3 regions of the Allobranchiibius huperziae genome follow, and region 1 is predicted to be linked to each of the others. Evidence: riboswitches for the same ligand, from Rfam matches in the RefSeq annotation. Region 1 holds a riboswitch; each other region holds the start of a gene.
What was found. Region 1 has a riboswitch for cyclic di-AMP ahead of HNR15_RS02815 (C40 family peptidase). Riboswitches for the same ligand answer to the same signal wherever they lie in the genome.
Positions count from the first base shown of each region.

Region 2: it holds a riboswitch for cyclic di-AMP, as region 1 does, so the genes downstream of both, HNR15_RS18675 (transglycosylase family protein) here and HNR15_RS02815 (C40 family peptidase) in region 1, are expected to answer to the same signal.
Region 3: it holds a riboswitch for cyclic di-AMP, as region 1 does, so the genes downstream of both, HNR15_RS18635 (LysM peptidoglycan-binding domain-containing protein) here and HNR15_RS02815 (C40 family peptidase) in region 1, are expected to answer to the same signal.

Region 1 covers NZ_JACCFW010000001.1:578,168-588,552, reverse strand. The annotation lists gene HNR15_RS02830 (FAD-dependent oxidoreductase) at 1-126, shown strand, start outside; gene HNR15_RS02825 (FkbM family methyltransferase) at 291-1,175, opposite strand; gene HNR15_RS02820 (hypothetical protein) at 1,218-1,418, shown strand; gene HNR15_RS02815 (C40 family peptidase) at 1,488-2,255, opposite strand; cyclic di-AMP (ydaO/yuaA leader) riboswitch at 2,270-2,439, opposite strand; gene HNR15_RS02810 (iron-dependent transcriptional repressor DtxR) at 2,582-3,313, opposite strand; gene pdxH (pyridoxamine 5'-phosphate oxidase) at 3,927-4,613, opposite strand; gene serC (phosphoserine transaminase) at 4,653-5,765, shown strand; gene HNR15_RS02795 (permease) at 5,867-7,042, opposite strand; gene HNR15_RS18745 (GNAT family N-acetyltransferase) at 7,109-7,891, shown strand; gene pepN (aminopeptidase N) at 7,897-10,385, shown strand, end outside.
Region 2 covers NZ_JACCFW010000001.1:3,001,941-3,012,325, reverse strand. The annotation lists gene otsB (trehalose-phosphatase) at 1-281, opposite strand, end outside; gene HNR15_RS14245 (trehalose-6-phosphate synthase) at 278-1,696, opposite strand; gene HNR15_RS14240 (copper resistance D family protein) at 1,832-3,019, shown strand; gene HNR15_RS14235 (serine/threonine-protein kinase) at 3,093-4,919, shown strand; gene HNR15_RS14230 (threonine/serine exporter family protein) at 5,058-6,623, shown strand; cyclic di-AMP (ydaO/yuaA leader) riboswitch at 6,810-6,953, shown strand; gene HNR15_RS18675 (transglycosylase family protein) at 7,031-7,690, shown strand; gene HNR15_RS14220 (prepilin peptidase) at 8,012-8,650, shown strand; tRNA gene HNR15_RS14215 (tRNA-Thr) at 8,698-8,770, shown strand; gene HNR15_RS14210 (ABC transporter substrate-binding protein) at 8,841-9,950, opposite strand; gene HNR15_RS14205 (ABC transporter permease) at 9,999-10,385, opposite strand, start outside.
Region 3 covers NZ_JACCFW010000001.1:2,354,077-2,364,461, reverse strand. The annotation lists gene dapB (4-hydroxy-tetrahydrodipicolinate reductase) at 1-158, shown strand, start outside; gene HNR15_RS11075 (VOC family protein) at 247-675, shown strand; gene HNR15_RS11070 (GNAT family N-acetyltransferase) at 682-1,227, opposite strand; gene HNR15_RS18640 (dihydrofolate reductase) at 1,220-2,149, opposite strand; gene HNR15_RS11060 (thymidylate synthase) at 2,146-2,958, opposite strand; gene dapA (4-hydroxy-tetrahydrodipicolinate synthase) at 3,221-4,108, shown strand; gene HNR15_RS11050 (RNase J family beta-CASP ribonuclease) at 4,105-5,787, shown strand; gene HNR15_RS18635 (LysM peptidoglycan-binding domain-containing protein) at 6,058-6,771, opposite strand; cyclic di-AMP (ydaO/yuaA leader) riboswitch at 6,786-6,943, opposite strand; gene HNR15_RS11040 (hypothetical protein) at 7,449-8,192, opposite strand; gene HNR15_RS11035 (SatD family protein) at 8,189-8,848, opposite strand; gene HNR15_RS11030 (endonuclease/exonuclease/phosphatase family protein) at 8,885-9,847, shown strand; gene HNR15_RS11025 (aminotransferase class V-fold PLP-dependent enzyme) at 9,873-10,385, opposite strand, start outside.

The sequences.
Region 1 (10,385 bases):
GGCCCGATCGCGAAGGTCACGGCGCGCGGCTATCACCTCTTCGCGCTCCCCAGCGCGGCCGCCAAGGTGCGGGTGGCCACGGACTGGCTCTACGCTCGATCCTGCCGACCCGTGTCGTGCAACTGACCAACGTGCAGGCCGAGGACGTCAGCATCGCGACCGCCCAGCACACCGACATCTACCCGCCGCCACCCGGGCGGGAGGGCACGACCCAGCACTGAATCGTCGCCGCGAGCCCGCCCGCCGCGACCCTCAGCCGGGTGGTCGTCGGGTCGTGCAGCCGGGTCTGATCAGCGCGACGGCGTCGGTTGCGCACGGACCGCCACCTGGTCCCGGAAGATCCGGGCACTGTCCGGGTCCAGGACACCTCGGCGGACCAGCTCCGCGATGCAGAGCAGCGTCACGCCGTACGACGCGTACGCCAGGTCGCAGATCAGCCCCAGGTGATGCAGTTGGTCCTCGCTCAGCACGTCGAGGCGCGCCAGGTCGCGCACGTAGAGGACATCGGCCTCCACCAGGTGCCGAGCCTGTTCCTGCAGCGGGTCGGCCCACTGCAGCGGCGCGAGCGGCCAGGTCTTGGTGTTGACGAACAGGTGCGGCACGAAGCCGTGCGCCCGCAGCTCCAGATCGAGGTCGGCGAAGGTGGGCTGGTCCTCGTACAACCGGGTGAACCCCACCTCGGTCTGCACGGCGACGGCCCTGGCGAGCAGCCGCCGGCCGTGCCGGAAGACGTCGAGCTCACCGCCCTGGATGTCGATCTTGAGGTAGTCCAGCTGCTCGATCTCGGTGATGTCGTCCAGGCGTCGGGTGGCCATCGGAATGCGGTCGGTCACCGACGCCATCCGCGGGAAGTCGGTCAACAGTCCCAGCTGGGCACGGTCCGGTTCGAGCATGCTGGCGAAGCCGCTCTCGACGCAGAGTCGCAGGGTGTGCTCGGCCCCGTCCCCCACCGCGTACGGCAGGTAGCGGTGCGCCCCGTCCTCTCTCGTCGTGAGTTCGGCATACGCGGACTCCTGCGGCTCGAACCCGGTCACCCGGGCGACTCCCTGCTCCAACAGCGGCGCGTACGGCGGCTCCCCGTCGATGGGGTTGGCGCCGATGTCGACGATCTCGACCGGACGTCGACCGCTCAGCACATGCGAGGCGGCGCCGGGTGCGGGTGGGGTGGAGGGCACGAGCGTCAGCCTAGGTGGGCCCGGTGCGGACATACTGGCCGAATGAGCGATGACGCGAACGACCCGAACCCCCAGGAACCCGCCCAGCAGCTCAGCCCCGACGAGGGCGAGGCAGGCGACACGGGGCTCGTCGCGGACTCCGAGGCGAGCGGCGGCAGCGGCGCCGCGACCGGGGAGGACAAGAGCTTCTCGCAGCAGGAGGACGAGAAGCGGCCGGGCGACGGCCCCGCCGCGCGCGACTGACCGAACCTCTGCACGACATGACGATGCCCCCTCACCATCGGTGAGGGGGCATCGTCATGACGTGGACGCTCAGGGGCGGCCGTACCCCGAGGGGGTGCCGTAGACGGCCTCGATCTTCACGTGGTCACCGGGCTTGGGCGCGGCGATCATCATGCCGTTACCCAGGTAGATGCCGACGTGGTAGGCGGGGCTGCCGAAGAACACCAGGTCGCCCGGCTGGGGGGTGCTCACGGGAGTCGCCGACGCCTGCTGGGCCGCCGCGGTGCGCGGCAGGTTGATGCCGAGCTGGGCGTAGACGTAGCTGGTGAACCCGGAGCAGTCGAACCCGCTGGGGGTGGTGCCGCCGTAGACGTAGGGAACACCGATGTAGCGCTCCGCGATCGCGACGACGCCGCTGGCGGACGAGGGCGCCGAGACGGTGCTGCCACCGCCGTTGCCCGACCGGACCGGCGTCGTGTGCTTCGGCGCGGGCTGACGCACGACGTGGCGCACCGGGGCGACCACGTGGCGCACCGGAGCCGGAGCCGCCTTCTCCACGACGGGCGCGACGTAGGTGTCCGCGTGGACGGCGACGAGCCGGGTGTGGGCGTCGACCGCCGCGGCGACGTGCGGCGCGGACGTACGAGCGGTGTTCTGCACCAGCGTCATCGACGCCTGGGCGGGAGCCGCGGCGGAGGCCGGGCCCTGGTGCTTCGTGTCAGCGGCCTGCGCGGACTGGGAGAACACGGCGGAGGCCACGAGGCCGCCGCCGACAGCTACCGCGGCGGACACGCGTGCGGTGGTGTTGAAGGACGTGGACAACTTGCTCGGGGCGCGATGACGCCCCCGGGGCTGCATGACAGACACGGATGAAAACCTCTCGGCGCCTACGAGGTGAGCTGTCGGGCTCGGGTGGAGGTGTTACCCGGTCCGTGGCAGTCCGTTCCCCGATGACTGCCCGTGACTTAGCCCCGAGGCCGTCCCGATACTGCGAACGGCCGAAGGTGGGTCCCCCGCTCCTGCCTTGCGGATCGTTGCATTCCCGGGCTGCTTGGCAGGACTCGGCGGTGCCGCTCGGGGGTCCTCAGGCTGAGAACCGCCGCCGACGATACATGGACTGCACACCGACATCACAATCGGGTCACGGGACCTGTGGACGGCCGGCCGGACGGCGGCGCACGACGTCAGGAGACGGCTACGGCTCCCGCGGCGAGGGCCGCCGTGGAGGGCAGCTGCACGAAGACGTGGGAGGCGATCTCAGGGGGAAGCGAGACGCCCTCCGGCCCGTCCTCGACCCGGGCCAGCACCCGCCCGTCCTCCAGGCGTGCGCGCACGACGGCGCCGGGTGAGATGCCGGCGGCGGTCAGCACCTCCAAAGTGGCGTGATCGGCCTGCGCGGGTTCGCCGATGCGGCGTACGACGAGCAGGGACGGCTCGGCGGAGACCACCTCGGTGAGGGAGGCGACGCCGTCCCGGAACTTCTCGATGGTCCCGGTCTCCCCCAGTTCGGCGAGACCGGGGATCGGGTTGCCGTAGGGGGAGAGGGTGTGGTCCTTCAGCATCGTGAGGATCTTGCGCTCGACCCGCTCGCTCATCACGTGTTCCCAGCGGCAGGCCTCGTCGTGCACGTACTCCAGCTCCAGCCCGATCACGTCGACCAGCAGCCGTTCGGCCAGCCGGTGCTTGCGCATGACGCGAGTGGCCAGGGTGCGGCCGTGCTCGGTGAACTCCAGGTGGCGGTCGCCCGCGAGGGTGAGCAGGCCGTCGCGTTCCATCCTGGCGACGGTCTGGGACACCGTCGGCCCGGAGTGGCCGAGACGCTCGGCGATCCGGGCGCGCAGCGGGACGATGCCCTCCTCCTCCAGATCGAAGATGGTGCGCAGGTACATCTCGGTGGTGTCGATCAAGTCGGTCACAGGGTCGATCTTCCCATCCCGGACCGGTGTCGGCACCCGTCGGCGCACAGTGACCACGCAGCGCCCGTTCGGGAATCATCCGGGCCGGACGGTCGTTCCACTGGGCGTGGCAGCACGGACGTCCCCTCGTCCGCTGTCACGCGAAGGTCTCGGACTCCGGTCCGGGGCGAGCGGGCTGCGAAGCCCGGCTCGGGCGGCCGCCATCTCCCCCTGTATGGCGGTCGCCCTCTTCCTTCCCCACCGCCTCGCGAAACCCCGTTGCGGGCCACCTGCCGGCGTGTCTACCGTGCTGGGTACACGAGAGAGGAGGTGGTCCGAGAGTGCATTCATCTAGGACGCGTGAGGTGGTTGCGCACTAGCGCAGCCGTTGGTCGGCCTCCCATTCGGTGACCGACTCTTCAACGGACGGCGTTGGTGAAGACCACGCACCACCGCAGCCCGTGGGGGCGCGACCCGTCCATCGCGCACCGGCCACCAGGTCGGACCCCGCGGGCTGTTTCACGCCCACTCCCGAGTGGCATACCTATGGTTCGAGTGGCGCACTCCCACCGGGTGCACTCGAGCGGCTTCTACGCCACTCGACAGGTCGAGCGGGTCGAGCGGATCGAGCACGTCAGGGCTGCAGGCGCTCCCGGGTCCAGACCGACGGGTCGTCCAGGGCACCCTCGCCGGTACGCGTGAAGCGCACCCGGTCGTGCAGCCGGCTCGCCTGACCTACCCAGAACTCCACCTCGTCGACGTGGACCACGTAGCCGCCCCAGAAGGGCGGCACCGGCACGTCGCCGGCGCGGCCGTGGTCGGGATAGCGCTCGGCGTACCGCTGCTCGGCAGCCTCCAGTGAGGCGCGGTCCGCGACCGGGCGGCTCTGGTCCGAGGCCCACGCGCTGATGCGCGAGCCCCACGGACGAGAGTCGAAGTACTCGGCGACGATGTCGCGCGGCAACTGCTCGGCGCGGCCGGTGAAGCGGATCGCGTGGTAGAGCGCGGGCCAGGTCAGGGTGGCGGCGATCCGTGGATCGGCCGCCAGATCGGTGCCCTTGCGCGACTCCAGGTTGGTGTAGAAACCAGGTCCCGCGGGGGTGAGGTATCGCATGAGCACCGTGCGGACCGTGGGGGCGCCCGAAGCGTCCACGGTGGCGACGCTGATCGCGTCCGGCTCGTGCACCCCGGGCTGGGTGTCGTCCGCCGCGGCCTCGCGGGCTTGTCGCACCCACTCCTCGATGACCGGCCAGGGCGCGTCCGGCACCTCGCCCTCCTCGAGGCCGCGCCCGTCGTAGTCCCACCGGGTGATCTCACTCATCGAGCCAGCGTAGGCGCTGGCACACTTTCGGCCGTGAGCATCGTCATCCCACGCGAACTGCGGCCGGCCGACGGTCGGTTCGGTTCCGGACCGAGCAAGGTGCGCCCCGAGCAGCTGGACCTCCTGCGCGACCTCGGCACCGACGTCCTCGGCACCTCCCACCGACAGGAACCGGTGCGCGCCCTGGTGCGCGAGGTCCGCTCCTCGCTGCACGACTTCCTCGGCGCCCCGGAGGACTACGAGATCGTGCTGGGCAACGGCGGTTCCACGCTCTTCTGGGACGTCGCGACGTTCTCGCTGATCAGGGAGCGGTCCGTGCACGGCGTGTGCGGGGAGTTCAGCTCGAAGTTCGCGGCCGCGGTGGCGGCAGCGCCCTTCCTGGCCGAACCGGTGGTCACCCGTTCGGTGCCCGGCGAGGTCGATCCGCTGAGCGCGGTCCCCGGCGCGGACACCTACGCCTACGCCCAGAACGAGACGTCGACGGGCGCGATGCAGCCGGTACGCCGCGTCACCGGCGCCGATGCCGGCGCGCTGATGCTGGTCGACGCCACCTCCGGCGCGGGCGGCCTGCCGGTCGACCTGCGCGAGGCGGACGTCTACTACTTCGCGCCGCAGAAGTCGTTCGCCTCCGACGGCGGCCTGTGGTTGGCGGCGATGTCCCCGGCCGCACTGGAGCGCACGGCCACGATCTCCTCGAGTGACCGATGGATTCCACCCAGTCTGAATCTGCAGACGGCAGTGGACAACTCACGCCTTGACCAGACCTACAACACCCCTGCCGTGGCGACGCTGGCCCTCATGGTCAGCCAGCTGCGGTGGCTGCAGGCAGGCGGCGGTCTCGACTTCGCCGTCGCGCGCAGCGCCGAGAGCAGCCGGCGGCTCTACGACTGGGTCGAGCACACGTCGTACGCGAGCGCGTTCGTCGCCGACCCGGCCGCCCGCTCGCGCGTGGTGGCGACCGTCGACTTCGATGACGCGATCGACGCGGCCCTGCTCGCCAGGACCCTGCGCGAGAACGGCGTGGTCGACACCGAGCCCTACCGCGCGCTGAAGCGCAACCAGCTGCGGATCGGCATGTACCCCTCGGTCGATCCGGACGACGTCAGCGCGCTGACCGCGTGCATCGAGTACGTCGTGCAGCGGATCGCCTGACGCTCCCGTCGGCACGCTGACGGCGTTCACGTTCGTTGACGGCGTTCGAACACCGTCAACGAACGCAAACACCGTCAGGGTGGGGATCTACGGAGGCGCCTTCAGTGGTGGTGGGCGTGGGCCGGTTCGTCGACCGGGTCGCCGTTCATGTAGGCCAGCATCCCCACCCCGCCGGTGCGCACGAACCGCAGGACGAGCCCGGCCGCCACCACGAGGAAGACCAGGTTGAGCCAGGTCGTGTAGTTCCAGCTGATCGCGCCGTTGCCGGTGAAGGCGTGCCCGGCCGCGGGGACCAGGTGCAGGACGCCGAAGACCACCTCCACGACGTACCCGGCGACGACCATCGCCAGGTAGAAGACGCCGGCGATGACGAGGGTCATGCGGGTGCCGTAGTACTTGCGGTAGATGAGCAGGATCGGCACGATCAGCAGATCGGCGAACATGAACGACACCACGCCGCCGAAGCTGATGCCGCCGTTCCACAGCACCGCCGCCAGCGGGACGTTGCCGATCGAGCACACGAAGCTGGCCACCGCGATGACCGGGCCGATCAGCGGCCCCCACACCTTGGACCAGCCGCCGTGGCCGGCCAGGAACAGGTGCCCCCAGAAGCTGTCGGGCACCCACGCGGCCACCGCGCCCGCGATGAGCAGCCCGATCACGATGTCGCGCAGGACCGCCAGCCACTCCATCACGAAGATGTGACTGATGCTCGTGGCGCCTGCCGGCGAGAGCAGCCGTCCGGCGAAGGAGCCTTCGCCGCCGACCGTCATGTCCATGGCCGCGTGTCCCTCCATCGAGCCCGCGGCGCCGCGATCGGCCTGCTCCCTCGCCGCCTGCACCACCCGTGAGTGCAGGAAGAGCCGGAAGCACACGGCGACCACGAGGATCATCAGCGGGCCGCCGACGAACTCGGCCAGGGTGAACTGCCATCCGAGCAGCAGCGCGAGGATCACCCCGAGCTCCACCACCAGGTTGGTGCTGGCGATCTCGAAGACCATCGCCGCGGTGAAGCTCGCACCCTTGCGGAAGAGCGAGCGGGCGAGCGCGACGGCGGCGTACGAACAGGACGAGCTCGCGATCCCGAAGCCGGTGGCGCGCGCCAGCGTCGCCGGGCGGTCATCGCCGAGGGTGGCGATGATCGCCTCCCGCCGGACCAGTGCCTGCACCACCGCGGAGATGCCGAAGCCGAGGATCAGCGACCACAGGATCTGCCAGGTCATCAGGCCGGCCATCCGCAACGCGTCCGCGACCTGCGCGACGGGTCCGCTCTCCATCGTCCGAATATATACCCCATGGGGGTATGTGTCATGGGTAGGTTTGAGCGCAGCCGAAGGGAGACCGTGATCGACACGCACGCTGGCGAGGACGAACTCGGATCACTCGAGCGCTACCTCGACCTCGCACCCCGCGCGGTAGCGGTGTCCAGGGAATGCGGGCCGTTCACCGTCTTCGTGCGGGACAACCCGCGCGGACATCCCCTCTACGCCCGGCCGCGTCTCGGCTACTCCCGACCCGTCTCCCCTGAGGAGGTACGCCGGGTCCTGGACTTCCAGCGCGCGATCGGGGTGCCCCGCGCGCTGGAGTGGGTGCACGAGACCACCCCCACCCTGCTGCCGGCCGCACGGGAGGCGGGGATGAGCGTGCAGGAGTGCGCGCTGCTGCGTCTGGGGCGGTTCGCGCCGACGGAGACGCCGACCGGATACCGCGTGCACGAGATGACCGCGGACGATCCGCAGACCGGCGCCGTGCTCGCCGCCATCGACGCCAGCTTCCGCGACAGCGACCGGATGGGGCCACCGGAATCCAGCGAGCAGAAGCTGCGCATGCGCGCCCGCCTCCTGGTGCTGGTGGGTGCGTTCGACACCCTCGGGCGACCCGTCGGCGGTGGGATGCACAATCCAAGGGGTGACCTCACCGAGGTGACCGGGATCGGCACCCTGCCCGCCCACCGGGGCCGCGGCATCGGTACGGCGATCACCAGCATCCTCACCGGGACCGCGTTGCGAGAGGGTCAGTCGCCCTTCCTCTCGGCAGCCACGCGGTCCGCGGTGTCCGTCTACGAGACGGTCGGATATGCACGCGTGGGCACCGCGTGCATCGCGACCGAGAACGAGCGAGGTTGACGACCGTGGCCGACCTGAACCTCACCAGGCAGGAGTGCGCCCGGCGTGCCGAGCAGGTGCGCCTGCTGGAGCACCACGTGCGCCTGGACCTGCGGCACGCCGCCGATCCCGCGGAGAAGACCTTCGAGTCCCGCAGCACGGTGCGGTTCACGGCGACCGACGACGCCAGCTGGATCGACATCGTGGCGCAGGAGATCGTCTCCGCGACGCTCAACGGCACCGCCCTGGACGTCAGCGGCTACGACGGAGCCCGGCTGCCGCTGCCCGGTCTCGCGCCGGTCAACGAGCTCGTCGTCCACGCACGCTGTCTCTACAGCCGCACCGGCGAGGGGATGCACCGCTTCACCGACCCCTCCGACGGCGAGACCTACCTCTACACCCACTTCGAACCCACCGACAGCAGAAGGGTCTTCGCGGTCTTCGAGCAGCCGGACCTGAAGTGCCGATTCACCTTCGAGGTCGTCGCCGATGCACGATGGCTGATCCGCTCCGGCCAGTCCGAGGTGTCCCGGCGGGAGTACGACGGGCTCGCGGACGTGCGCTTCGCCCCCACCCCGCTGCAGTCGTCGTACGTCACGGCCGTCGCCGTCGGCCCCTATCACCTGGTCACCGATCTGTGGTCGGTCGACCGTGCCGGCGGCACGCGACACGAGGTGCCGCTCGGCGTCATGTGCCGGGCGTCGATGGCCGACCACCTCGACGCCGAGGACATCCTCCAGGTCACCAAACAGGGTCTGCGCTACTTCGACGAGCTCTTCGGATTCCCCTACCCGTGGGGCAAGTACGACCAGATTTTCGTTCCCGAGTACAACATCGGCGCGATGGAGAACCCGGGCCTGGTGACCTTCGTGGAGAGCTTCGTGCATCGCGGGCAGCCGACGCTGCCGGAGCTCGCGAGCCGTGCCGAGGTGATCCTGCACGAGATGGCGCACATGTGGTTCGGCAACCTGGCCACGATGCGCTGGTGGGACGGCCTCTGGCTGAAGGAGTCGTTCGCGGACCTGATGGGCTACCAGGCGAGCGTCGAGGCCACGGGCTACACCTCCGGCTGGACGTCCTTCGCGATCGGGCGCAAGCAGTGGGCCTACACCCAGGACCAGCTGCCGACGACCCACCCGATCGCCGCCGACATCCTCGATGTCGAGGCTGCGGCGCAGAACTTCGACGGCATCACCTACGCCAAGGGCGCGGCGGTCCTCAAGCAGTTGCAGGCGTACGTCGGACGCGACCGGTTCGACGACGGCGTCCGCCGCTATTTCGCCCAGCATGCCTACGGTTCCACCGAACTCGAGGACTTCCTGGAGCCGCTCTCCGCGGCCAGCGGACGCGACCTGAGCATCTGGGCGCAGGCGTGGCTACGCACCTCCGGACCGAGCGAGATCAGCGCCGAGGCCCGCGAGGATCGGTCCGAGGACGTCCTCGTCGTGCGGCAGGCGACCCCGGAGACTGCTGGCGCCGCGGTCGACCCGCGACCCCATGTCTTCTCGGTGGGCGTCTACACGGAGAAGGATGCTGCCCTGCAGCGCACCCAGCTCTTACGGGTGGGCCTCGACGGCCCCTCGGTCGAGGCACGGCTCGACCGTGCCGTGCGCGATTCGCCCGACCTCGTGCTGCCGAACGACGAGGACTTCACGTACGCCATCAGCCGACTCGACCCCGGTTCGCAGGAGACCGCCCACCGGCTCCTGTCGACCGTGCCGTCGGAGGTCTCCCGCGCCCTCATCTGGTCGGCGCTGTGGAACCACACCCGTGACGCTCAGCTGTGCCCGGTGCGCTTCCTGGAGACGGTCCGCGGCCAGCTGATCACCGAGGGCAGTTCGTTCCTTCTGCAATCCGTGCTCGCCATGGCACGTTCGGCCGTGCACCACTTCCTGCAGGGCGACGACCAGCGCCGGACGGCGACCGACCTGGCCCGCCTTGCGCACAGCCGGATGACCCAGACCACCGGCGATGTGCAACTGGTGTGGGCGCGGGCGCTGGCCTGGTTCGGGGCCCTCACCCCGGACGTCGCGCCGTTGATCCAGCCGCTGGTGACCGAGGACCAGCCGCCACCCTGGCTGAACGTCGACCACGAGCTGCGGTGGTCGTTCGTGACCGCGCTGAGCGCCACCGGTGCACGGCCGCGGACTCTGTTGGCCCAGGACCTGCGACGCGACTTCACGATGAGCGGGCAGACGTCGTACGACCAGGCGCTGGCGAGTCTTCCCGAGTCCGAGGCGAAGGCGCAGGCGTGGCACTCGCTCGCGGATGCGTCCGGCGCGGGGCTGACCAACGACCGGCAGCGCGCCCTGATCGTGGGCTTCGGTCAGCCGGTCAGCAGCGACCTCACCAGGGAGTACGCCGAGCCGTACTTCGACGTCCTCACCACGGTCTGGGCGCAGCAGTCGCAGACCATGGCGAGCCGCTTCGTCAGCGGCATGTTCCCGGCGCCGCAGGCGAGCGACGACGTGACGGCCGACGACGAACCCGTGGTGGTCATGGCGCGGGACTGGCT
Region 2 (10,385 bases), 2.4 Mb from region 1:
TGGGCTCCGTGCGAGCCGATCAGCACGATGGGCTCGTCCTCGGCGATCCCGGACAGGTGCCGCAGGGTCGCCAGGTCGCGGCCGGACACGATGGCGACCGTCGCGCCGTCCGAGGCCGCCACCTCGCGCAGCGCCTGCACCGAGCCGTCGATCGGCGACGACGTCGACGGGTCGAGCACCAACGGGGCCAGCACCCCGTCGAAGTCGGTGCCGTAGAGGATCCGGTCGTGTGCGGCGTACGTCGTGAGTGCCTGCTGCAGGGCCGGGTCGAGGTTGCTCACGACGCCGGCCTCTCGGGTGCGGCCTCGAGAGCGGCCAGGAAGTGGCCCGCCCACTTCTGGACGTCGTTGTCCAGCACGACTTTCCGCAGCCGCCTCATTTGGGACCGGCGTTCCTTCTCCGGGGCCTCGATCGCGGCCATGATCGTCTTCTTCAGGCTGCGGATGTCGTGCGGATTGCACAGGAACGAACCGCGCGCGAGCTCGGTTGCGGCTCCGGTGAACTCGCTGAGCACCAGGGCCCCGTCGTCGGCGCAGCAGGTGACGTACTCCTTGGCGACCAGGTTCATCCCGTCGCGCAGCGGCGTGACCAGGGCGACGTCGGCCGCGACGAAGAGGGCGATCATCTCCTCGCGCGGGAAGGACCGGTGCATGTACGTGACGGCCGGCGAACCGATCGGGGAGTGCTCGCCGTTGATCTGACCGACCGTCTGCTCGACCTGGCCCCGCAGCGTGCGATAGGCCTGCAGTCGCTCACGACTGGGCGTGGCGACCTGCACGAGCGTGACGTCGGCCGGGTCGAGGGTCCCCTCCGCGAGCAGCTCGCCGTACGCCTTGAGCCGGTGCCGGATGCCCTTGGTGTAGTCCAGCCGGTCCACGCCGAGCAGCAGCTTCTTGGGGTTGCCGAGATCCTTGCGGATCTGGGCCGCGCGCTCGCGCACGGCGTCCGAGTGCGCGAGGGCGTAGACGTCGTGGGAGTCGATCGAGATCGGCACCGCTGCGGCGCGCGTCGTGCGACCGTCGCCGTGGTGCACCACATCGCCCCGCACCCGCACGTGCAGCAGTCGGCGGCACGCGCGCAGGAAGTTCTCGGCGTCCGCCGAGCGCTGGAACCCCAGGAAATCCGCACCGAGCAGACCCCAGAGAAGGTCCTCGCGGCCGGGCAGCTGCATGAAGAGCTCGACCGGCGGGAAGGGGATGTGGTTGAACCAGCCGATCCGCACGTCGGGGCGCAGCTCGCGGACCATCGCGGGCGCGAGCTGCAACTGGTAGTCGTGCACCCACACCGTGGCCTCGGGCGCCGCCAGGTCGGCGATCTTCTGCGCGAAGCGCTGATTGACCCGCTCGTATGCGGTGCGCCATCGTCGCTTGAAGGTCGCCGGCACGATGACGTCGTGGTAGAGCGGCCAGATGCTGTCGTTGCTGAATCCCTCGTAGTAGTCGACGTGTTCGTCGTCGCTGAGGCCGATGGGGACCAGATACATGTCGTTGTCCTCGAACGGCTCCGGCGCCTCCCCGGTCTCGCCCGCCCAGCCGATCCACGCGGCGCCTTCGCGCCCTCGCATCACCGACTCCATGGCCGTCACCAGGCCGCCGGGGCTGCGCGAGATCGTCACGTTGCCCTCGTCGTCGGTGTTCTGGTCGACCGGCAGCCGGTTCGCGGCAATGACGAAGTCGAAGGTCTTCGGGTCGGGCACGCGGCACACTCCTGCTGTCGTCGGGTCGGCCGGTCTGGCTGCCCCACCCTAGGTTTATCGCGTTCCGACCGTCGGGCGTGCGCGCGCCCATGCCTGGCATCCCGAGGGCCGTAGTTAGGTTAGCCTCTCCTAACTATGACTCAGATTGCCGCTGCCGCCACCCCGTACGTCGCGCCGAAGGTATGGCGCGTGCTCATCGAAGTCGGGTACTTCGGAGCCCTCTGCGCCCTGATCGGGGGGCTCGTGACCGTGCTGCTCGTCGTACTTCCCGCGGCCACCGGCGACGAGGACGGCGGCGCCACAGCTGCCGACCATCGCGCCCGGCGTCGCGCCCTCGGCATGTTCCCGCTCATCGGCCTGCTGATGCTCGCCGCGCTCTACCTGCAGATGGCGGCGCTGACCGCGCGCGCCGGTGAGTTCGGCTTCGGCAGGGGCCTGCAGCCGGGTGCGATCGGCGACTTCCTCAACACTCCGAGGGAGAGCGGCGAATGGGTCGCCCGTTCGATGCTGCGGTCACTCCAGGTCGCCCTGCTGGCGGGCGGTGCGGCGCTGGCGATCGTCGCCGGCCGGCTGCGCTCGGTGCGGTGGGCCGCCGTCGCGCTGCTCGTCGCCGTCGTCGGGGAGCTCGCCCCGAGCGTCCCGACCGCGTTCGGCGGGCTCACCGTGGACGACTGGCTGCACACGACGCTGGTCCAGGTGCACATCCTGAGCGGGGTGTGTTGGGTCGGCGGCCTGGGCGTACTGGCCTACCTCGCCATCCGGTCCCGGGGCGAGGGCAGCGGGCTGGCCTGGGCGCGGATCTGGTCCCGGTTCAGCGTGCTCGCGATGGGCTGCGCCGGCGGGATCCTCGTGTCGGGCCTGTGGCTGGCGTGGGAGCACGTCGGGTCGTTCGCGCAGTTCGTCACCACGCCGTACGGCCGGTTCCTGCTCGCGAAGGTGGCGCTGGTGGGGTTGATGCTGCTCGCGGGCGCGTACAACCAGCTGGTCCTGCTGCCCCGGGTGACCCGCGCGATGCGGGAGCACGACGAGACGCGAGTCGGCAGAGCCGTGTTTGACCACTTCCCGCGCGTCGCCGTGGCCGAGACGCTGCTCGGGCTGGGGGTGCTCGTCGTGGTGCCGTTCCTCACCGGCTCGGCCCGCAGCGAGGCCGGGGGCGGCCAGGTCGGGCCGCTCGACGGTCGCACCTTCCTCATCGGAGTGCTGCTGGTCGCCGCGATGCTGCTGTCCTTCTGGGCCACCGGGCGGATCGCGCGGGCTCAGGCTCAGCGACCGCACGTCCCGGCCGACCGGCCGACGGTCTCTGCAGGCCATCCCGGCGAGTGAGCCGTCCGTGCGTGCCACGCCGCGCCGGGAAGGCTCCCGTTCGCCGCACCGTGGGAGCACTTACGGTTGAACCATGTCCTCCCCCGATCGCCGCACCGACGCCTCCCAGGGCTTCACCGGTGCCTCGACCGACGCCATCCGGCTGCCCACGGGGCCGGCCCGGAGGAACGCGGCACAGGGCGCACCGGCGTACGACACCATCGGCCCTTACCGGCTGCTCGGCAAGGTCGGCGAGGGCGGCATGGGCGTGGTCTACAAGGCCCTCGACCGGCGTGACCAGGTCGTCGCCCTCAAGGTGCTGCGCGCCCACATCGCCTACGACGACGGCGCCCGCGAGCGCCTGCGCCGCGAGGTCACCACGCTCTCCCTGGTGCGCTCATCGCGGATCGGATGGGTGGTCGACGCCGATGTCGACGGCGACCGCCCCTACCTGGTGACGCGCTACGTCAACGGCCCGCCGCTGGACGCCGTCGTGGAGGAGACCGGGCCGCTGGGTGCCGCGCAGCTCGCCGCACTCGGGAGCGGCGTGGCGGAGGCGCTGCGCGACATCCACCGCGCCGGCATCGTGCACCGCGACCTCAAGCCCGGCAACGTGCTGATGGACGGCGAGGAGCCGGTGCTCATCGACTTCGGCATCGCGCACGTCGCCGACGAGACCCGGCTGACCAGCACCGGTCTGGTGATGGGCACCCCCGGCTACCTCTCGCCGGAGATCGTCGAGGGCGGCGACGTCACGGAGGCCACCGACTGGTGGGGCTGGGCGGCCACCCTGGCGTACGCCGCGTCCGGCACCGCGCCGTTCGGTCGCGGGCCCATGCACGCTGTGCTCGACCGGGTGTCGGAGGGCCGTGCGGATCTGCGCGGGGTCGACCCGCGGATGCGCCCTCTGCTCGCCGCCGCGCTCAGCCCCGAACCGAGCGCCCGCCCGAGCGCTGCCGAGGTGCTCGAGCAGCTGCATGTCTATTCCACCGGCGGGCACACGACCGGCATCGCCGTGCGGCGGACCCGCCCGGCCACCACCCAGCTGCCCGAGGGGCGCGAGCGAATTCGGGAAGGACGGGAGGATCGCAGCGACGCCGGGCCGTGGGGCAGCCAGGCGCCGCGTCGCGCCCAGCCCACGGGGCCTGCGGCTCCCGTGCTGCCGCCGGTCGCCCGGACCCCGGACCCGACCCGCGACTACCGGCCGGCGCCGCGGCAGTCCGTCGACCCGGGATGGGGCGCCACCCCATCGCCCGACCCGTCGTACGCCGGCTCCGGGCGCACCCACCTGGATCCCCGCATCGGACGGCCCGCTCGCACCGGGACCCTCGCCGCGCTCGCCGCCGCGGACGTGGGGCTCGCGGTGCACTGGCCGGTGCTGGCGCTGATCGTGACGTTCCTATGGTCGTTCGCCGCCCGCTGGAACGACCGGGCGATCACTTCGATGGTGCTGCGCCGCTACAACTCGGGGCCCCGCAGGTCCGATCCGATGGTGGCGGTGGCGACATCGCCGCTGCACGCCGTCGTCGGCGCTTTCTCGGCGCTGCTCACCATGGTCATCCCGTTCTTCGTGGGGGCATGCGTCGCCGCCGGGACCGCCGTAGTGACGGCGTTCGCCCGGCATGCGCCCGCCGCCGTCGACCGCCCGATCCCGATGGTGCTCGGCACCCTGGCCGGCTGCGCGGTGCTGTGGTGGGGCCCGGGCAGCGCGGGGATGCGGCGCGGTTCGCGCAGCATCGTGCGCTCGGTCGCCCGGGACGTGCCCGTTACCCGGGTCGTGATCGGGGTGTGCGTCGCGATCGCATTGCTCGCGGCCCTCTACGGTCTGGGCTCCCTGGACCAGGGGGTGAGCACCTTTCCGTATGCCGACACCGCACAGCTCCCGCTGAGCGACGTTCTTCCCTCGCTGCCAGGTGGCTGAGAGAGCATGACGGGATCGCCCCGCGGGGCGTCTCCCGTGTGCCCCGCTCGCTGAGCCGACGTCCCCGTCGGGCCCGTGCGTGGCGGGTGCGGGAGTATCGAACCTTCCCGACCGACGTACCGGAGGTGCGTGAGACCCATGGCGCAGTACGGCCACGAGGCACCCCTGCCCGACCCGGATTCCGGCAGCTACCGGATCCCCGAGGACACCGACTCCTCATTCGCCGAGTCGCCGGCCCATGGGTTCGCGGTGGCGCGACGGATGCGTTTCCTACGTGGCGAGCCGGTCACCGAGCCCATGCCGATCGCGGACGCGCTGCGCAACTCGCCCTACCGGCACCCCGCGACGATGAGCGCACCGGAGAAGGACGCCGGCACCCGCAAGGCGCTCGATCTCGCGGTGCGGGTAGGGGAGTTGCTGCTGCGCTGCGGCGCGGGCACCCGGGACGTGGAGGCCAGCGTCGTCGCGGTCGCCGCGGCGGCGGGCCTGCGACGTCTCGAGGTCGACATCACCAACCAGTCGCTGCTGGTGCAGGCGCCCGGTCCGTCGGGGGAGACCGTCACGATGCTGCGTGTGGTGCGGTCGAGCACTCGCGACTTCGCCCGGCTGACCGACGTCCACGTCATGGTGCAGGAGCTGACCCGGGGCGGCTTCACCGACATCGACGAGGCGCTCGGACGGCTCAAGCGGATCCAGCGCAGCACCCGGATCTACCCGCGGTGGTTGATCGCGGTCGGCTACTCGGCGCTGGCGGGATCGGTGTGCGCGCTGCTCGGCGGCGGCAGCATGGCCATCGTCGTGGCCGTGCTGTCCGCCTTCGTCACCGACTATCTCGGCCGTCTGATCCGCAAGCGCAACATCCCGTCGTTCTACATCGACGCGGTCGGCAGTGCCGTGTCGGTGATGCTGGCCTGGCTGGGCTACCTGCTGGCCGCGAAGGGCGACCTCGGGCTGCAGATGTCGACGGCCGACTTCGCGTACGCCGTCTCCGGCGGGTTGGTCGTGCTGCTGCCCGGACGCGCGATGGCCTCGGCGGTCGAGGACGCCATCACCGGGTATCCGGTGACCGGCGCAGGCCGGTTGCTCACGGTCTTCCTCAGCGCCGCCGGCATCATCGTCGGCGTCGCCGGCGGCCTGTCCCTCACCCTCAAACTCGACTCGGCGCTCAACCTGCAGCTCACCTCACCGGGCGCTCTGCACTTCGGCTCCTCGAACGCGACGCTCAGCCTGCAGTTCCTCTACGGCGCGGTCGGTGCCGCCGCCGGTGCGCTCACGATGCGCAGCAGGCCGCGCTTCATCCTGCCGACCGCGGTGCTCGGCAGCCTGGCGCTGGGCCTGTCGGGTCTGGCGCACCTGGTGTGGGCCGTCGGGGCGACCACCTCCATCGCGGTGGCGTCGGTGTCGGTCGGGGTGCTCGCCCGCGTGATCGGCCTACGGCTCGGCGCGCCCGCCCTGGTGCTGGTACTGCCGGCGGTCTCGCCGATGCTTCCCGGTCTGCGGATCTTCGAGGGCATGTACGACGCCATCGTCGGATCGGTGATCGGCTCCGCCGCCTCCAACACCCAGAGCGCGGCGGCGTTCCCGACCCTGCTCGGCGCCGCGGGAGTCGCCCTCGCCATCAGTACGGGGGTCGTACTCGGCGATGTGCTCGCGGCACCGCTGGATCGCAACGCGCTGCGGCGCCGCCGAGCCCGCATACGCTGATCTTTCAGATAGGGCAAGCATTTTCGCCCGCGTGTCGCAAACCTCCGGTAATGTTTGCCGCCCCTGCACGATGTGATCACCAGTCACACGCACCTCATACGTCACAAGTACGGGGAAGTGTCACAACTGCATACCGCACACCCGCGCGTCCGGACGCCGAACCTCATCGGACGCACCGGCCCCTCACTCCCGAGGACGCCGGCCGAGGACGGGGGACCCAACAACGGCGGACGCCGTACGTGTCTGCCTAGGGGTGAAGCCGGTACGCCGGCCGGGCACCTGACAGCCCGAACCCGACAGCTCACCCCGCAGGCGTTCGTCAGGAAGGAACGCTCTTGCGTTACGCACCGAAACACGCTGTCGCCAGACCGTCGTCCATCACCGGACGACGCACCGCTGGAGTCATGATGGCCTCTGCCGCCACCGTCGGCGCCGGCCTGGCCACCGCCGGCGCCGCCCACGCGGAGTCCCCGTACAACGTCTGGGACCGCGTCGCGACCTGCGAGAGCAGCAACAACTGGGCGATCAACACCGGCAACGGGTACTACGGCGGGTTGCAGTTCTCGGCCAGCACCTGGACCGGTTTCGGCGGCTCGAAGTACGGCGCCACCGCCAACCTGGCCACCCGCGACCAGCAGATCTACATCGCGCAGGCGGTGCTGCGCGCTCAGGGCCCCGGCGCCTGGCCGGTGTGCAGCGTGCGCGCCGGGCTCACCCGCGCCAACGGTCTTGCCGTGGTGGTCGACCCCGGGAGCGGCAACCCCACTCCTCAGCCGCCCCCCTCCCGCGGCACCGTCCGCAAGCTCGCCGTCGACGGCTCCTTCGGTCCGCTCACCATCAGGGCGGTGCAGCAGTGGGTCGGGGTGTCGCAGACCGGCACGATGTCCTACTCCACCCGCACCGCCCTGCAGCGCAAGGTCGGCACGACCCCCGACGGCGACATCGGCCCCAAGACGGTCGCCGCCCTGCAGACCAAGATCGGCATCAGCCGCGATGGCGCGTCGTACATGAACACGCGCACCGTCCGCGGCCTGCAGACCTTCTTGAACGCGTACGTGCTGGTCTGACCGACCACTCGAACCGCCCGTCCCTGTTGCAGGGGCGGGCGGTTCGTCGTCGTGCGGTGTGTTTCACGGACGTTGCTCACGTTTCGGCCCGCTCAGTCCGAAATGCGGGGTGCGGCAAGGGGTGTGGGCCCGTCGTGGCCCGCTCGCCCCGAAACGCGGCGTGCGCGTGGGGCTCGGCCGTCACAAGGGCACCGCCCTGTCCGTTGCGCGCGGCGCGAACGGTGGTGACCCGGCTCAAGGGCGCCGCGTGGTCCCTTGTGAGCATCGACCGTTGTCCACAGACTGCGCACGCGCGGGCGCTCGCTCCATCAGACTGACGCGATGATCGCGGTCGCCGTCCTCCTCGCTGCCGCCGTCGGCGCGGCGTACGGGGAGTGGCTGCGGCGTTCGCTCGCGACGGGGCGCTACCGGTTGCCCGACGAGAGCGCACCGCTGCCCGCCCGCAGGTGGCTCGTGCCTGTCGCGGCACTCGCGGCCGCCGGTGCGGTGTGGCACTTGGCAGACCTGCACCGCTGGGGCCTGGTGTCGGCGTACGTCGTGCTGATCGCCGTCGCGCTGCCGTTGGCCGCGATCGATCTGGACGTCCATCGGCTGCCCGACCGACTCACCCTGCCGGCCATCCCGGCGATCGCCCTGCTGCTCGCGCTGGACTCGGACGTGCACCGACTGCCGCGTTCGCTGCTGTGTGGGGGGCTCGCCGGGCTGGTCTTCCTGCTGCTCGCGCTGGCGGTGCCCGGCGGTCTCGGCCTGGGCGACGTGAAGCTGGCCGCCCTGCTCGGACTGCCACTCGGATGGTGGGGTTACCCGGTGCTGATCCAAGGACTGGCAGGCGGTTTCGTGATCGGCGGGGTCGTCTCGCTCGTGATGGTGCTCACGCGCCGGGCCACCCGGCATACCCACGTCGCGCTCGGCCCGTCGCTGCTGCTGGGTGCGCTGGGAGCGCTGCTCACCGCCACCTGAGGCCGCCGGTACGATCGGTGCCGGTCCGCGCGGTATCGCGGGTCCGCGCCGGTGTAGCTCAGTTGGTAGAGCGCCTCACTTGTAATGAGGATGTCGCAGGTTCGACTCCTGTCTCCGGCTCCCGTTCTACCGAAGACGCCACGAGGGGCTCGGGTCGCGGCCGCGACCCGAGCCCCTCGTGCGTTCCTGGTCAGCCGGTGGCGCCGGCCGGGGTGGTGGTCACCTTGGTGCCCTCCAGCTTGTTCGCCTTCATCGCGTACGTGTTGGTGAAGGTGCCGGCCAGCGAGACCTTCGCGACGTCGACACCGAGTTGCTTCTCCATGGCGTAGACCGTCTTCGGGCCGCCGGCGGGCATGATGCCGTCAGGGAGGAACTGGCCCTTGTCGGTGGTCAGGCCCGCGATGTACTGCGCCTTGGTGATGGTGGCATTGGAGACGAAGTCCGCGGGCAGTGCGTTCGCGATGTCGGCCGCCGAGTGGGTGTTGATCCAGTGCATCGTCGCCACGAGAGCATCCACCACATCCTGGGTGGCGGCCTGGTGGGATTTCACCCAGCTCGACTGAGCCAGTACGCCGGCCGCCGGCCAGGCGCCGCCGAGCGCCTGGGTGGCGCCGGCCGTCGTCGCGAGGTCGAGCGCGGAGTAGCCCAGCTTCTTGGATTCCAACGCTCCGACGGTGGGCTGGGTCGTCATCACGCACTGCGCCGACTTGCGCTGGATGGCGGCGATGGCAGTGGTCCCGGCCCCGACCGCGAGCGTGTGGTAATCGCTGTGCTTGACGCCCTTCTGAGCGGCGAGGAACTGGGTGAGTTCGTCGGTGCCCGACCCGAGGTCGGTGACACCCAGCGTCTTGCCCTTGAAGTCGGCGGCGCTGTGAACGCCGCTGGAGTTGCCGCACATCTCACGCTCCCCGGGTGCGCCGGACAGCTGGACGACGTCGATGACGTCCTTGCCCTTGGCCTGGAAGTCGATCGTGTGGATGTACCACGCGCCGGCCATGTCGACCTGGCCCGAGGCCATCGCCTCTTCGGCGCCGACCCCGCCGTTGGTCTCCGTCGACAGCTCCACCTTCACGCCGTACTTCTTGTAGAAGCCGAGACTCTGGGCGAGCTGGTAGGGCAGGTATATCTGCTTGTCGATGCCGCCGACCATCAGCTTGACGGTGGGCATCGAGCCGCCGTTCGAGCCGCCGGCCGACGTCGAGCCGGAGGCGCTGCCGGCACCTGAGCTGGAGCTACCGCAGGCAGTGACGCCCAGGGCGAGCGCCCCGGCAGCGGCGATCGCGATCGCGGACTTGTACATGGAATGGGTTCCTTTCGTGGGGGACTGCGGGGAGATGTGAGGGTGCGCTCAGATGGCCTGGATCTCCCATCGGCTCGGCGGCCGCCACGACAGGACGCGCCGTTCCAGGAGGGTGATGAGGTACTCCGCGGTGAGCGTGACGACGGCCATGATCGCCATGGAGGCGAAGACGGTGTCCGGGTCGAAGTTGCCCTGCGCCTGGCTGATGATCAGGCCGATCCCGTGCTGCGCGCCGAGCACCTCGGCCACGAGAGCGCCGATGATGGCGAAGCCGAATGCGGTGTGCAGGCTCGCGATGATCCAGGTCAGCGCCGACGGGATCGTGACGTGCCGGGCGACCTGCAACGGCGATGCCCCGAGCACCCGGATGTTCGCGATGAGGTTCTGATCCACCTCGCGCACGCCCTGGAAGGCGTTGAAGAAGACGATGAAGAA
Region 3 (10,385 bases), 1.8 Mb from region 1:
ACCAGGAGGTCGCCTTCGGCGCGGCGGGGGAGGCCCTCACGATCCGGCACGACTCCTTCGACCGGGTGAGCTTCATGCCCGGCGTGCTGGCCGCGGTGCGCGCGGTCGGCGACCGGCCGGGTCTGACCGTCGGACTGGAGCACCTTCTCGACCTGTGAGGTCAGCCGATCCCTGGCGCGGGCACGAGCGGCGTCGCTACGATGTGAACCCCGTTCACATCCACCTTCTCGCCCCGGAGGAGCCGCCATGGCCATCAGCCTCAACCCCTACCTGAACTTCAAAGGCCGCGCCCGCGAGGCGATGACCTTCTACGCCTCCGTCCTGGGCGGCACGCCCGACCTCGTCACCTTCGCGCAGTTCAAGATGCCGGTGCCGGCGGGGGAGGAGGAGAACATCATGCACGGCTACCTGCGGACCGAGAAGGGTCTGGAGCTGATGGGGGCCGACGTGCCGAGCACGATGCAGATGAATCCTGTCGGCGGGATGACCATCTCGCTGTCCGGTGAGGCCGACGACGACGACGAGCTCACGGCGTACTGGAAGGGCCTGTCCGAGGGCGCCAAGATCGACATGCCGCTGGAGAAGGCGCCGTGGGGCGCCAAGTTCGGCCAGCTGACCGACAAGTTCGGCGTGCCGTGGCTGGTGAACATCCAGTTGGAGCAGCCCGGCAGCTGAGCGGGCTCAGTCCTCGACGGGGCCGATCCAGGCGCGCAGGCGCACCTCGCGGGCCGCGCTGTCGCCGGGCAGCGCCCGCTCGCGCCAGGCGCCGTCCGCGGACAGCCCTGCCTGCTCGGCGAACCCGCGCGTCTGCTCGTCGAGGGCGAGCACCCATCCCTCGACCTGCCCGAAGTCGCCGGCTCGCAGGGTGTCGACCGCGGCGTTGAGCAGTCGTGAGCCGTGCCCGGAGCGCCGGTGGCTCGCCAGCACGCCGCCGACGAGGATCTCGCCGGTGCCCTCGTGCTCGCCGGGCCCGATGGCCACGAACCCGACGAGGTCGGCGCCCTGCGTAGCCACCAGCAGTCGGTGCAGCGGGCTCGGGGGACTGGTGAGCGACTCGGCCCACACCTGCGCGAAGGCCTCGGGCGTGAACTGCTCGAGCAACTCAGGCGACAGGAACATGCCGTACGCCTCGCGCCACAGCTGCGCCTGCACGGCGCCGACCGCGTCGGCATCGGTGGCGCGGGCGGTGCGGACCGCCGCGTCGGGGGTGGGGGTGAGGTCAGTCATAGGTCACATCGCCTGTGTCGAACGCCTGCGGCACGAGCCGCCGCGCAGTGGGGATCAAGGGCAGCCCGGCGGCCTCTTCACGGGTCACCCAACGGGTTTCGGTCACTTCGTCGGAGATGCCCGCCTCGCCTGAGACCGGGTGGGCGCGGAAGCAGACGCCGAAGATCTGGGTGTGGTGCCCGTCGGGGTAGGCGACCACGACGTTCGGGTCGGTGTACGCGGCCAGCACCCCGTCGATCGCGACCTCGAGACCGGTCTCCTCACGGGCCTCGCGGAGGGCGGCCTCCGACCAGGTCTCGCCGGCGTCGACGCCGCCACCGGGCAGGCACCACAGGCCGTTGTCCTCGCGGCGCGTGACGAGCAGCCGGCCCTCGTGCATGACCGCGACGCTGGCGCCGATCTTCTGCCGCGCCCCGCGGGCGATCCGGGGACCGTGCACGACCTGGGTGCGCGGCGTGACCCGGTCGTAGGTCAGGACGGTCCACCCGTCGTGGTCCTCGCGGGCACTTTCGCGCCAGGCCGGTGCGTCGTCGTAGGGCCAGCCGGGGAAGTAGGCGTCTCCGGCCGGCTCCTGCGGGATGAGGGAGAGCAGCAGCCGGTCGGCGTAGGGAAGTGCGAGTGCGTAGATCTGGGCTCCGCCCACGACGAAGAAGTCCTCGTCCTGCGTGAGTAGGAGGGCCTCGTCCAGGCTGCGCGCCACCTCCACGCCGTCGGCCCGGAAGTCCGGATCGCGGGTCAGCACGATCGACCGCCGCCCGGGTAGGGCGCCCATGGCCGCGAAGGTCTTGCGACCCATCAGCATCGGGTGGCCCATGGTCGCGGCCTTGAAGCCGCGCTGCTCGCCGGGGACGTGCCAGGGCATGTCACCGTCCCGGCCGATCACGCCGTTGCGGGCGACGGCGGCGATGAGGGTGATCGTCATACGGCGATCGGGGCCTTGATCGAGGGCGCGGCGACGTAGCCGTCGAGCTCGATGTCCTCCAGCTCGAACGTGTCGATCTGGGTGCGTGCCGGGTTGAGGCGCAGGGTCGGCAGCGGGCCGGGCGTGCGGCCCAGCTGTTCACGGGCCTGGTCGACGTGGTTGAGGTAGAGGTGCGCGTCGCCGATGGTGTGCACGAAGTCGCCGACCCCGAGTCCGGTGACCTGGGCGACCATCGAGGTCAGCAGCGCGTAGGAGGCGATGTTGAAGGGAACGCCGAGGAAGACGTCGGCCGAGCGCTGATAGAGCTGGCACGACAACCGGCGTACGCCGCCTGCATCCGGCGGCGCGACGTAGAACTGGAAGAGGGTGTGGCACGGGGGCAGGGCCATGTCGTCGACGTCGGCGACGTTCCATGCCGAGATCACGAGGCGGCGGGAGTCGGGGGTGGTGCGGATCGCGTCGATGATCCGCGCCAGCTGGTCGATGTGCCCGCCGTCGGGGGTCGGCCACGAGCGCCACTGGTGCCCGTAGATCGGCCCGAGGTCGCCGTTCTCATCGGCCCATTCGTCCCAGATCGAGATCTTGCGCTCGTGGAGCCACTCGACGTTGGTGTCGCCGCGCAGGAACCACAGCAGCTCACCGAAGATCGAGCGCAGGTGCAGCTTCTTGGTGGTCGTGACGGGGAAACCGGCGCTCAGGTCGAACCGCATCTGGTGGCCGAAGACCGACAAGGTGCCGGTGCCGGTGCGGTCGTCCTTGCGGGCGCCGTCGTGCAGGGTGCGCCGCAGCAGCGTCAGGTACTGATCCACGGCCCCGATGGTAGTGCCGGGGGCGACAGTGGCGGATCGCTCGCCATGGACATCGGCGTGCCCGCGTTAGTGTGACGCAGGTCACATCGATGTCCTGTAACGACTCCGGGAGTGGGCCGATGTACCGGGTGATCGCGTCGCTACCCGGACCCCCGAGCGGGTAGCGACGCGATCTTTCATCTCCCGGGTAGCTCCTGGGCAGCTCTCGGGCCGGGCCCACCGCAGGATCGGGGCAGCGGCTGCGCCCGATAGCCTTCGCCCTATGACGTCCACTCCGTTCGGCCGCACCGTCACCGCGATGGTGACCCCCATGCGCGAGGACGGCGCACTCGACCTGGACGGCACCCAACGCCTCGCGGCGTACCTGGCCGACCACGGCAACGACGGCCTGGTGGTCAACGGCACGACCGGGGAGTCCGCGACCACCACCGACGAGGAGAACGTCGCCGTCGTACGCGCCGTCGTCGAGGCCGTCGGCGACCGGGTGGCGGTCACCGCGGGTGTCGGCACCAACGACACCGCCCACTCGTGCCGTGCCGCCGAGGCGCTCGCCGCGGTCGGGGCCGACGCGGTCCTGATCGTCACGCCGTACTACAACAAACCGACCCAGGCCGGCATCGTCGAGCACTTCCGCGCGGTCGTCGGGGCCACCGGGCTCCCCGCGATGGCCTACGACATCCCCGGCCGCACCGGCACGGCCCTCGCGAGCGACACGATCCGCAGCCTGGCCCAGATCCCGGAGCTGGTTGCCGTCAAGGACGCCAAGGGCGACCTGTTCGCGGCCAGTCGGCTCATGCACGAGACCGACCTTCTGTGGTACTCCGGTGACGACGTGCTCAACCTTCCCTGGCTCGCCCTCGGCGCCGTGGGGGTCGTCAGCGTCGTCGGCCATGTCGCCGGGAGTCAGTACGCCGAGATGGTCGCCGCTGTCGACCGCGGCGACCTGCCGCGCGCCCGCGAGATCCACACCACGCTGATACCCGCCATCGAGGCGGTCATGAACACCACGCAGGGCGCGATCATGGCCAAGGCCGCCATGAGGATGCTCGGCGTGATCGAGTCCGATTTCTGCCGCCTGCCCCTGTTGCCGGCGGCACCCGAGCACCTCGACATTCTGCGCGAGGGCCTTCGCCGATCAGGAGTTCTGTGAGCCATCCCCACCCCGAACTGAGCGCGCCACCGCGCCTGCCCAAGGACGGCGTACGCGTCGTCGCCCTGGGCGGCCTGGGCGAGGTCGGTCGCAACATGACCGTCATCGAGTACGCCGGTCGGCTGCTCATCGTCGACTGCGGCGTCCTCTTCCCCGAGGACCACCCCGGCGTGGACCTGATCCTGCCGGACTTCCAGTACATCCGGGAGCGCCTCGACGACATCGACGCGATCGTCCTCACCCATGGGCACGAGGACCACATCGGCGCGGTGCCCTATCTGCTGAAGCTCAAGCCCGACATCCCCCTCGTCGGTTCGACGCTGACGCTGGCCCTGATCGAGGCCAAGCTCAAGGAGCACCGGATCACGCCCTACACCCTCGGCGTCAAGGAGGGCGACCGGGAGAAGCTCGGCCCGTTCGACTGCGAGTTCATCGCGGTCAACCACTCCATCCCCGACGCGCTCGCGGTCTTCATCCGCACGCCCGCCGGCACCCTGCTGCACACCGGCGACTTCAAGATGGACCAGCTGCCGCTGGACGGGCGGATCACCGACCTGCGGGCGTTCGCGCGGCTCGGCGAGGAGGGCGTCGACCTCTTCCTGACCGACTCCACCAACGCCGAGGTGCCGGGCTTCACCACTCCGGAACGCGACATCACGCCCGCCATCGAGCGCGTCTTCTCCGAGGCGTCCCGCCGGATCATCGTGGCGTGCTTCAGCTCGCACGTGCACCGCGTGCAGCAGGTGATCGACACGGCGTACAAGCACAAGCGCAAGGTCGCACTCGTCGGTCGCTCGATGGTGCGCAACATGGGCATCGCCGCCGACCTCGGCTACCTCACCATCCCCGACGGGGTGCTCGTCGACGTCAAGAAGCTCGACGACCTGCAGGACAACAAGATCGTGCTGGTCTGCACCGGTTCGCAGGGCGAGCCGATGGCTGCGCTGTCCCGCATGGCCAACCGCGATCACCGCATCGATGTCGGCCAGGGCGACACCGTGCTGATGGCCAGTTCCCTGATCCCGGGCAACGAGAACGCCGTCTACCGGGTGATCAACGGCCTGATGCGCCTCGGCGCGAATGTCGTGCACAAGGGCAACGCCATGGTGCATGTCTCCGGGCACGCCAGCGCGGGGGAGTTGCTCTACTGCTACAACATCGTCAAGCCGCGCAACGTGATGCCGGTGCACGGCGAATGGCGCCACCTGATCGCCAACGGCGACCTCGCCGTGAAGACCGGCGTGCCGCGCAGCAACGTCGTGCTCGCCGAGGACGGCGTCGTCGTCGACCTCGTGAAGGGCAAGGCCTCCATCACCGGCGCGGTGCCGTGCGGCTACATCTACGTCGACGGCTCGCTGGTGGGCACCACCGATGAGACCCTGCTGAAGGACCGCCGGATCCTGCGCGACGAGGGTTTCGTGACCGTCATCGTCGTACGCGACGCCGACACCGGGCAGATCGCGGCCGGACCGCAGATCCAGGCCCGCGGCTTCGCCGAGGGAGAGGCGGTCCTCGACGAAGTGCTGCCGAAGCTCGAGGCCGCCCTGGAGGAGGCCCGCCGCAAGGGCGTCACCGACTCCTACCAGTTGCAGCAGGTCATCCGCCGCACCGTGGGCTCGTTCATGGGCGGCAAGCTGCGCCGGCGTCCCATGATCATCCCGGTCGTCATCGACGCCTGAGTCACCCCACGAAGTTCTCCGCTTCGCTTCACCCGACGAGGTTTCTCCCCCGCTTCGCTCCTTCGAATACCTCGTCGGGGTCCGAAGCTTCGCTCCGATACTTCGCGGGGACCCCGAAGTAACCCCACGAAGTTCTCCGCTTCGCTCCGATACTTCGCGGGGACCCCGAACGTCACCCCACGAAGTTCTCCGCTACGTAGCCGAGAACTTCGTGGGGAGAAGAAGGAGGCCCGGACCGACGAGCGGTCCGGGCCTACTTCATGAGCGATCTCAGATGGACAGGTGCTGTCCGACGAAGATCAGGTTGGCGTTGTTCACAGTGCCCTTGTTCATGGCGAACAGGGCCTGCCAGCCACCCTTGACGTGGTACCGCTCAGCGAGCTTGCTGAGCGTGTCGCCGGCGTGCACCGTGATGACACGGCCGGTGGGCTGCGTACGCAGCTGCGGCGCAGCGGCGCGGTGCAGGTGCGTGCGCACCTGGGGAGCAGCGGCAACGTGACGGTAGGTACGCACCTGGGGTGCGACCGCGTGACGCTGCTTGACCACGGGGCGCGAGGCGCTGCGGCCGGGGTGCTTGACGACGGTGCGGGGGGTCGGGGTGGCGACGCCACCACCGCTGCTCGCGCCGTTGCCGGAGGTCAGGCCGGCCTTCTTGGAGCAGACCGGCCATGCGCCGGCGCCCTGGGAGGCGAGCACCTTCTGGGCGACCGCGATCTGTGCCGAACGGCTGGCGAGGTCCGCGCGAGCGGCATACGCCGTGCCGCCGTAGCCGGCCCAGGTCTGCTGGGTGAACTGCAGGCCACCGTAGAAGCCGTTGCCGGTGTTGATGGCCCAGTTGCCGCCGCTCTCACAAGCAGCGACGCGGTCCCACACGGAGCCGGAGGCAGCGTGTGCGCTGCCGGCGGCCGCGAGGCCGGTGCCGAGCATCGCGGTGCCGACGGCACCGACCGTGATCATGCGAGTCTTGGTGGAGATGTTCTTCATGTATGAACCAATGTCCCTTTCCTGACGCGCGCCTACGGAGTTAGCTGTCGGGTCGGGCGGTCAGGTGCCCTGCAGAAGTTCTCTGCTTAACCCCAGTGGGTCTCCATGCATGGAGACCCGGTTGGGTCCCCCGTCCTCGCCGTTCCCGGGACGTTCCCGGCAGATGGTGACACCGGGCGAGGTTAGGCGCGGTGCCACGAGGGCTGAATCGTGCCGTGGTGTGGCACGCCCCGAAAGTGGGCCGTTAGCACATCTAGTGCTGACGACCCGATGTGGACCACCGTACGTGCCGATGCCGCCCCTGCCAAACCCGCCTGGTCGACCGTCCGGTCGTGTCTGTGGCGGTCCTGTGAGCAAGCGGAAGCGCATCTGGGGGTTGAGATGTGATAGTTAGGAAGGCTATGTCCGAAACGCATGGACCGGGCGGCAGTGTGCGCCGAGGTCCAGCAGGTGGTGGCAGCGGCGGCCGAGCTCGTGCCGGATAAGTGCAATCTGCTTGCAACGGACCGGCACTGGGCGCCTGCGCAGTCCGCCCGCGGTCACGTGTCGACGCGGTGACCCTGTGGTCATGCCCTGGTGCGGGTGAGACGGACATCCACCGGATCCCCGTGGCACATTCCGAACCGCGGTGTGCTGAGCGGGGCCTAGGAACCGGGTGACCGATGTCACGCCCGTCCTCAGCGCAGGCCGACGATGCCGAGGGCGCCGAGCGCGACCAGCCAGCTGACGAAGCTGCCGACCAGGAAGTACTCGGTGACGGCATCGATGCCGAGGCCGGAGATCTCCTGGCGCGCCGATCGACGGGCCTGCAGCTCGGGGAAGCGGATGAGGCCCTTCGCGGCGATCACGAGCCCGGCCGCGGTGATCTGCCCGGCCATGCCGAGCCCGAGGATGAACAGGCGCTCCATCGGACCGAGCAGCCGACCGCCGCGCAGCTCGTCGGAGGGCTGCGGCTGGCCCTCCGGCTTCACCGCGCCGATCGCGGTCAGCACCAGGCGCACCAGCTCGTTGCCGGTGGCCAGCTGCACCGCTCCGAGGCCGAGCACCAGCAGGAAGCGGTCGGGCGACAGGTCGTGCAGCGTGGCGAACGCGCTGTGCCGCATCCAGTGGCCGAGCGCGCCGTCGGCGTGACTCGCGCTGCCCGCGGCGATCATCACGACCAGGACGCCCGCTCCGAGCAGGCACAGCGCCAGCGTCTCGCCGTGTCTGCTGCGCGCGGCGCGACCGGCCAGCCAGCGCCACGCGGCGGCGACCGCGGCAGCGAAGACCAGCAGCACGATGTCGGCGGCGTCGTGCAGGTCGGCCAACAGGGCGGCCACAAGGAGAACGAGCGGCCCCACGGCGTACGACGCCACGACGGACCGGACCCGCACCAGGTCGCCGACGCCGACGGCGAGCAGTAGTGCGCCGAGGATGCTCATCGGACGGAGGCGAGGTCGCGGGCGGCGTTCACAATGACTTCCAGGCCCGCGGCGCGGATGCGCTGGGAGATCGCCGACGGGGAGACGTCCTCGGCGCGTGCGATCTCCGTGCGGGACTCGCCTGCCACGAGGCGTTGCAGGATGCGCATGGCTCGTTCATCCAGCGATGAAAGCAGTTGGTCCTGACACACCAGGGCGGCGTTGACCGCTCCCGCGCTGGGGCCGTCGTCCTGCGCGGGGGTGTAGACGGTGCGTACGGCGTGCGTCGCCGGTCGTCGTTCGGCCGCCTGCGCGGCTTCGATCGCCTTGCGGGCGGCCCACCACGCCGGTCCGTCCTGGGTGCCGGCGCGGGCGTCCAGCACGGTGGCGCCTCCCCAGCTCAGCCCGAATCGCACCAGCGTCTCGGGCATCAGGCCCAGCCTGATCCGGAAGGCCGCCTCCAGCGCATTGCCGAGGGTTTCGTAGCTGGCCTGGAATTCATCACCTACCGTGATCCGCAGTGCGGTGGTCGCGGCCACCAGGTGGTCGGTGCGGCGCAAGGTGGAGACGAGGCGGGTGTGCAACGCATGGCGGTCGGGGGCGCCCCGGGAGTCCACGATGTCGCCGATCAGGGTGGCGCACGGGTCTGCGTGCTCAGCGGGCTTCACGTCCTGCATATGAAGATCATAGCTTCATAATGTCAAGATGAAGGAATGTTCTTGAAGTACGTCGCCCTCGTCGTGCTCTGCCTGGTGGCGCTGGTCGCAGCGTGCGGCATGGCGGCCCGCTGGATCGACGCCGACGGGGTCGCCCCGATCGTGCAGTCGATCTTCCCGCTCTTCGGCATCCTCGCGATAGCCGCGTTCGTCGCCGGCGTCGGCGTGACCGCCGTGGTCGGCCCGACGCGGCCCATGCTGATCGCCCTGGTGGGTCTGCTGCTCATCGCCGCGGTCCCTGTGGCGCTCGCGGTCCCGACCCTGGTGCCCCACACAGTGCACAGCCGGCCCGGCGACGAGGTGATCATGACCTCGAACATGGAGTTCGGTCAGGCGTCGGCGGCCCCCATCATGGCCGCGGTCCGGGCCCACCACGTCGACACGCTGGTGCTGGAGGAGGTCACACCGGATGCGCTCGAGCGTCTCGATGCTGCGGGTCTGCGCACCCTCCTGCCGCACCGGGTCGGTCGGACGCGCACCGACTTCCGCGGGACCGTGATCGCCAGCGCCCATCCGCTCACCGAGGAGAGCTCCTTCGTGCCGTACGACGGCGCGGGGATGCCGGTGGCGCGCGTGCAGACCCCGGAGGGCACCTACCTCCTGAGGGGCGTGCACACCTACGCCCCGCTGCCGAATCTCACGACCCGATGGCGCGCGGGTCTCGACGAGGTGCGTCGCTGGCGCGCCCGTCAGCCGATGGACATGCCGTTGGTGATCGCAGGCGACTTCAACGCCTCGACCGCGATGCCCGCCTTCCGCCGGGCCATCGCAGGGATGACCGACGCTCAACGGGCCACCGGCAGCGGCTGGGTCCGCACGTGGCCGAACGGGCGGTCGTTCCCGCCGTTCATCGCACTGGACCACATCCTGGTGCGCGACTTCGACGTCGTGGCCTCCGGGAGGGTCACGGTCGCCGATACCGACCACCGGGCCGTCTGGGCACGCGTCCGATTGCGCTAGGACGCCGGGGAGAGTCCGGGGCCCGTCACCAGGGGCAGGGGACGGACAGGTCGCGCGGGTCGTCGGCTGCGGTCCAGCCCGTGGACTCGTCGTAGGTGTAGTCCAGCGTGGGTCCGGCCTCCACCAGGCGGCGTACGCCGTCGACGAGGCGGCCCACGTGGTGGGCGCGGGTCGCGAGGCCGATGCTCGCCCGCACCGCGGTGGAGCCGTCGCCCAGGATGCTGTCGCACAGGAGGTGGGCGCAGAAGCGACCGTCGCGCACCGAGATGCCGTACTCGTCGGAGAGCACCAACGACACCAGCGCCGGGTCGTACCCGTCGACCGTGAAGGTCACCACACCCACGTTGGGGCGGTCCTCGCCGAGCACGCTGACCAGGCGGACGCCCGGGATGGAGCGCAGCCCGGTCCGCAACTGGTCGGCGAGGGCGGCCTCGTGGCGCTCGATCTCCTCGTGGTGGCGGCGCAGCGTCGCGCACGCAGCGGCGAGCGCGATGGCACCCACGGCGTTGGGCGTGCCGCCCTCGTGACGGGCCGCGCC